One region of the Psychrobacter sp. TB15 genome, then DNA from elsewhere that is predicted to be linked to it. Evidence: riboswitches for the same ligand, from Rfam matches in the RefSeq annotation. Region 1 holds a riboswitch; the other holds the start of a gene.
What was found. A riboswitch is a leader RNA that binds a small molecule or an ion and turns the genes downstream of it on or off. The one in region 1 is predicted to bind thiamine pyrophosphate.
Positions count from the first base shown of each region.

Region 1 (3,427 bases):
CTCTGATCGAGACTTTGCTATTGAGTTTACCTCAAACGCTTCTATTTTGATGATGCATCTATCGCGCATGAGCGAGGAGATTATCCTTTGGATGTCAGCGCAGTTTAACTTTGTGAAAATACCGGATCGCTTCTGTACCGGCTCCTCCATCATGCCGCAAAAGAAAAATCCTGATGTGCCAGAGCTGGTACGCGGCAAAGCGGCGCGGGTGTTTGGGCAGTTGACGACGCTGCTAAGCTTAATGAAAAGCCAGCCTTTGGCGTACAATAAGGACAACCAAGAAGACAAAGAACCACTATTTGACTGTGTCGATACGTTGACAGGCTCACTTCTCGCCTTTGCCGATATGCTACCTAATATTGCCCCTAATGTTGAGGCTATGCGTGAAGCAACGATGAAAGGCTACGCTACCGCTACGGACTTAGCAGACTACCTCGTACGCAGAGGCGTGGCGTTCCGTGATGCCCATGAAGTCGTTGGCAACGCTGTTGCGCTCGCTATCGATGAAGGTGTTGATTTGAGCGATTTAACACTAGAACAATTACAGCAGTTTAGTGATGCTATTGGCGATGACGTCTTTGATTATCTAACGCTTGAGGGCTCATTGGCCGCTCGTGATCATCTCGGTGGTACAGCGCCCAATCAAGTTAAACAAGCTGTGATCAATGGCCGCGCGCGCCTAAAAGCTTTTGCTTAGTCTTTGTTTTTGACTTGAGCTTTTGCTTTCGTTGTTATTTAAAACCTGCCAATACGGTGGGTTTTTTCATGCTTGTTTATAGACAGTTACTGTTGCTACACCCGATAGTCTTTGCTAAATTTGCCAAGACCGTTATCATAGGAGGATACATCTATAGCCCAATAAACATAATGAATGAGGAGCACATCATGACGGAGACTTTTAATCCGCAAGCCAACACTGTATTTTGCCGTAAGTACCAGCAAGATTTGCCAAAAATGCCGCATCCGCCTTTTCCTAACAAAAAAGGCCAAGAGCTACAAGACACTGTCTCTGACAAAGCATGGAAGGAGTGGCTTGAGCAGCAAACCATGCTGATCAACGAAAACCATCTAAGTATGATGGACCCAGAAGCAAAGAAGTTCTTAACTGAGCAGCGTGAGAAGTTCTTAGATAACGAGGATTATGAGCGCGCGCAGGGCTGGACACCTGAGAAATAAACCTAGCTCTTTACTGCAAGCAAACTAATCCATTATAAGCAAACTATGCAAATGGCTATATATTATGAGCCAAATTTGCTACTATCAAAACTGCTAGTATTAAGCTTACTAGCTCAAAACACGACAACACTGACAGACTCGGGGTGCGTTGTACAATAAGCTAAAAAGCTTTTGTACATTCGCTGAGAGATCACCCGCCGAACCTGATGCGGTTAGTACCGACGCAGGGAAGTCTTCAGCATTTATTATCTATGACAAAGGACGGGCAGAAATGCCTTTTTATCCCGGTTACTTTTAGCCTTAATGTACGCATGGCTAAGTAATCAAAGCGGATATCAAGCGTCGTCCATAGCTCGATGACAATTATTTGCAGCTAGATGGTTTTTGATTTAGTCGCTAGCGATTGCTCATAAGCTCAACTTGCCTAGATAACGAATGCTATCCCCGCAGCGACTGGCGGTGTTGATTTTATTCAAAACAACACGCTAGGACAGCATATGACAACCTCAACCGTACCTCCAAAGACCCAACAAAACGCCGCTGACAAAAAGGCGGATGCACTAAAAACTCCGGCCCATCGTAATCAACAAGACACTCGTTTTGAAGAAGACGCGCGTGACCTGCACCGCATTCTCCCTGCTTCTCGTAAAGTCTATATCCAAGGCTCAAGGCCTGATATCCAAGTACCCATGCGCGAGATCACGCTGGATTCCACGCCTATTCAGGGCGTTGATGAGTCCGACTGGGAGCAAAACCCACCTTTTTATGTTTATGACACCTCAGGCGTCTATACCGACCCCAATGTCGATATCGATCTAACCCGCGGCTTGCCCAAACTGCGCGAGGGCTGGATAGCCGAGCGCGGTGATACCGAACAATTAAGCGGTTTATCCAGCTCATACGGGCAAGCGCGTGCGCGTGATATCACCACAGCCAATCTACGCTTTGCCCATATCGATAAGCCGCGCCGCGCAAAAATTAGTGAGGGCAAAGCCGGCAATGTCACGCAAATGTACTACGCGCGCCGCGGTATTATCACCCCTGAGATGGAGTATATCGCCATTCGCGAGACGCAAAAGCAGCATGAGCTGACTGACATGCGTCAGCACGACGGCGAGAGCTTCGGCGCTAATACGCCAAAAGTGATTACCCCTGAGTTTGTACGTAGCGAGGTCGCGGCTGGTCGCGCAATCATCCCCAATAACATCAATCATCCTGAGTCTGAGCCGATGATTATCGGGCGCAATTTCTTAGTAAAAATTAACGCCAATATCGGCAACTCAGCACTCGGTTCGTCTATCGATGAAGAAGTATCAAAGATGACATGGGCAACGCGCTGGGGCGCGGATACCATCATGGATTTGTCGACAGGTAACCATATTCATGAGACTCGTGAATGGCTGATTCGTAACTCGCCGGTACCCATCGGTACGGTGCCTATTTATCAAGCATTAGAGAAAGTCGATGGCGTCGCTGAAGACCTTACATGGGAGATATTCCGTGATACGCTTATCGAGCAAGCCGAACAAGGCGTCGATTACTTCACCATTCACGCAGGCGTGCTGCTGCGTTATGTGCCGCTCACTGCCAATCGCTTAACGGGTATCGTCTCGCGTGGTGGCTCGATCATGGCGCAGTGGTGCCTAGCCCATCATAAAGAGAGCTTTTTATACACCCATTTTGAGGATATCTGCGAGATTATGAAGCAGTATGATGTGGCGTTTAGCTTAGGCGATGGTCTACGTCCTGGCTGCTTACAAGACGCCAATGACGAAGCGCAATTTGGCGAATTGCGTACGCTTGGCGAGCTGACAAAAATCGCTTGGCAGCACGATGTGCAGGTAATGATCGAAGGTCCAGGGCACGTGGCGATGAACCGCATCAAAGAAAATATGGACTTGCAGCTTGAGCTCTGTAATGATGCGCCGTTCTACACCTTAGGGCCACTGACCACCGATATCGCACCCGGCTATGATCATATCACTAGTGCTATTGGCGCGGCAATGATTGGCTGGTTTGGCACTGCTATGCTGTGCTATGTAACACCAAAAGAGCATTTAGGCCTACCGAATAAAAAAGACGTCAAAGACGGCATTATTACTTATAAAATCGCCGCGCATGCCGCTGATCTAGCCAAAGGTCATCCGGGCGCGCAAGCTCGCGATAATGCCTTATCTAAGGCGCGTTTTGAGTTTCGCTGGGATGATCAGTTCAATCTAGCGCTCGACCCTGATACCGCCCGTGAATATCA
Region 1 covers NZ_AYXN01000031.1:140,966-144,392, forward strand. Annotated here, with positions in the region: gene argH (argininosuccinate lyase) at 1-697, shown strand, start outside; gene W234_RS0107465 (oxidative damage protection protein) at 886-1,176, shown strand; TPP riboswitch at 1,306-1,423, shown strand; gene thiC (phosphomethylpyrimidine synthase ThiC) at 1,674-3,427, shown strand, end outside.

Region 2 (3,427 bases), on a different contig from region 1:
CTATTGCCATTGGCAGTGAACTTCGATGACGACCAAGCGTTAGACTGTTGGGCGTTTGCCCGAGATCCGCAGTATTTAGGCGAGATTGGACTGAGCAACTATGACGGTTTCATTGACAACGCTCATGGCGGCTGGCGCAAATGGGCACTTGGCCCGCGCATCAATAACGAAGCAGAGGTCATGAAGGCCGTGACTGAGTTTTATCAAAAGGACGGCTTAGACGTGCCTATCTACGTGCTATTTATCAGTGATGGCGGGGTGAATGACAATCGCGGTATCACGAGAGTCATGACGGAAGCGGCGAAACTCCCGATATTTTGGCAGTTTGTGGGCTTGGGTGGTCGTGGTTATGGTATTCTCAAAAAACTAGACGACATGACAGGGCGCGTGATTGATAATTGCGACTTTTTTGAACTCGATGATTTGGACGATATCAGCGAAGAAGCCTTGTATGAAAACATGCTAGAAGAGTTCCCAAGTTGGCTCAAAGAAGCCAAGCAACTTGGTATCGTGCAGCAATAATCTTATTATTCTATTATCATCAAATAAAAAAACCTCCACAGCAAAACGATAGCGGTTTTTTATGGTTCAAAAAATTCTACTAGCTTTTGCTGCCAATCTGCTTTACTAAATTGTCTTAAATTTATTGCCTTTTCTACTTTAAACAAGCTTTTCATCCACTGTTTAAGCCAGTAACTTATTATGAGTTTTTCGTTGCTAATAGCTTCAAGGTAAAGGCCATATATTGTATTTTTTAGCGAATGCACGCCAAATAGTGTACCTAAGTAATGCATATACGTATTAACACATTCTATATCACCATCATGGAAACGCTCAAAAAAGTACGAATAGTCATTAAACTTTCTAGGTGTAAAATGAAAATTTTTGTCATTGATCTCTTGCGCCCATAGATTGACGTTTTTATAGTTTTGGACATCACAGTAGATAGGGTGAACCATTGCTGCATCTAGATTGTCTAGAACGACACGAAAGTATCCATACTCTATTCCAATGACTTCATAGCTTTGTCCAGGGTTTAAAAACGCGACATTATAGTCGTCGTTATCTAATTTTTCATGTACATTATTTCTAGCAATAATTAGCATCCTGACCCCTATTGAGCATACTTTTGCTTTACTATAGTTTGATAGTTGACTTAGTGCACATTATAAAAAACCGCCACAGTAAAACGATAGCGGTTTTTTATTATTCAAGATATCTTAACTTCTAAAATGCCTACAGCACCCACAGCGATTGATATTGCTCATCATTCAACGTCACGATATCGATGTCGGCTAGCATCTCGCGCAGTTCTTGCCATTTATTTCCATCAGGCATGATCGGCGTGATCAATCTGCCTAACGTATTATCAATAATCGCATCCATCAGCGCGTCCGCCTCAGTTTTACTATAGTCATAATACATGCGGCGCGCAGACTCAGGCTCACTTTTACAGTGTTCTGTCATCTGATTGGTGACTTGGATAAAGGTATCTATCGCGTCCTTTTTTGCGCTATAGATCTCATCAGTCGTTAGAATCTCTAACGCTGAGAAGTTCGGATAAGGGGACAGGTTCTGATCGATAAACGTAAAGTCTAACCCTTCATGCGTCGCTTCAACCCCTTCAAAGTTATAAAAGCACAACCATGCACCATCGAGGTTTGGGTCTTCTTGCAGGTTTTTTATATGATAAAAGTCCTTTTGTACAAAGCTCACATTGTCACGACTGATACTAAAGCCGTTTTTCTTGGCATAGCGCGCTAATATCTCAAAGCCAATACGATTGGTTTTTTCTTCAGCGGCAGGGGTGCAAATGCGAATCGGTTGATTGTTTTTTAATTTATCCATGCTGGATTGCTGCATCAATATGCCGCCATCGGTCTCAAAAAAGCAGCCCAGCGCACGCAGATTAGGCGCATAATGCTCAAACAGATGGATCGGCTCATTTACATGCAGATCGATACTTTGGTTTTGCAATTCAGCAAAGCCATCATAATGATCGTCAGGCTCAATGATGGTGATATCCAGCCCTGCTTGCTCATGTGCGCCCGTGGTCACACCCGCGATAAAGGGCAGGTGGTCAGGGTTCAAAAACCATTCGAGGGTGAGGGTCAGTTTGGTGGTCGACTGCATGGTTGTTTCCTTTTTAATGATAGAAAACAATCAGACTGATGCTGTTTAAATAAAACAAAAAAGGCAAAACAAGAAAGGCAAAATCTCAACATGTAAGGCGCTATCAGATCAGCGAATCAGGTAGAGGTTTCTCTTATTTATAGACTGCTTAGGGTCTGTCATGCTTGTTTCCTACGTCAGTGCTAACTGCTTCAGGTTCACGGGTGTGTCTCAGCGATGGTTTTAACAATCGTTACAAGGTTAAAAGCAAAGCACCCCGACAAGATTGAGTGGTGCTGCATTATTTTTGATCAGTACTGCTAATGAATCCGTACTGCGAATGGCTATTATCGATAGCTACTGCATCATCATAGACGACTTGTAAGCGGTGATGCAAGCGTATCAGGAATGACAATGAATGGCATTCATACATCTATTAGCTACTTTAACTGACAACTCACCCTTAGTATCCTTAGTATCTAAAATTAAGTTTTAGCTATAGTCGATTCTAAATAAAATAGAGACATAGTTTTTCAAGGCGGAACTGGTATAAATTTTACTGGCGTGCTGTGCCTACGCATACAGAGGCTGCATAAAATTCATCCCAGTCCCGCTGTATCGTTTTTATAATGAACTCACTATACCTAGGGCAAAGTACCGCTACCGCCTCAAGCCGTAGCGGTTTTTTTATGTCAGTAAGAAAGGGGGAACAAGTTCGACCACCTTAATACTCGCAAACTAACCATCATGTAGCGAGGCTTATAAACACTCCGTACACTTGTTAGTCTTATTAATACATAATATGATTGATATAAATGATATATTGAACGCATAATTATGTAAGTCTTGAGGTAGTTATGAGCTTGAACTTGTACGTCTTTTTGTGGATTGCCTTTACCTTTTTTACCTTCCTGATTACAGTCAGTAAGATAAACGCCTATCGAGCCGTCGGAAAAAGAGGGGCGACCGAAGTGGACCATGCTGATAGTCATTTCGGTATCGAAAATAGCTTTTATAGAACGGATGCTTCTTGGCACGATATTATCTTTTTTCATGCCTCGGCGTCGGGGCTGGCTGCCGTACTACTGATACTGGTTATCAAAGGTAAGATACTGTTCCCCGGCACCGAGACCTTTTTTGGTATCGTCGCTCCCGTGGTGATATTTATTATCAGTATCACGCTACTGGCTTTGGCGTTTTACTTTTTTGCCATCTCTATGCTCAAGCTTGGCACGACGCTCAGCAAGATTAAGATTAATAATAAAGAGATTAAGACGTTTTATGCGACCGCTGGCGTCTTTGTGTACTTCGTCAT
Region 2 covers NZ_AYXN01000015.1:196,923-200,349, reverse strand. Annotated here, with positions in the region: gene W234_RS0103675 (VWA domain-containing protein) at 1-522, shown strand, start outside; gene W234_RS0103670 (hypothetical protein) at 582-1,106, opposite strand; gene W234_RS0103665 (ABC transporter substrate-binding protein) at 1,237-2,133, opposite strand; TPP riboswitch at 2,285-2,402, opposite strand; gene W234_RS0103660 (hypothetical protein) at 2,970-3,427, shown strand, end outside.
Region 2: it holds a riboswitch for thiamine pyrophosphate, as region 1 does, so the genes downstream of both, W234_RS0103665 (ABC transporter substrate-binding protein) here and thiC (phosphomethylpyrimidine synthase ThiC) in region 1, are expected to answer to the same signal.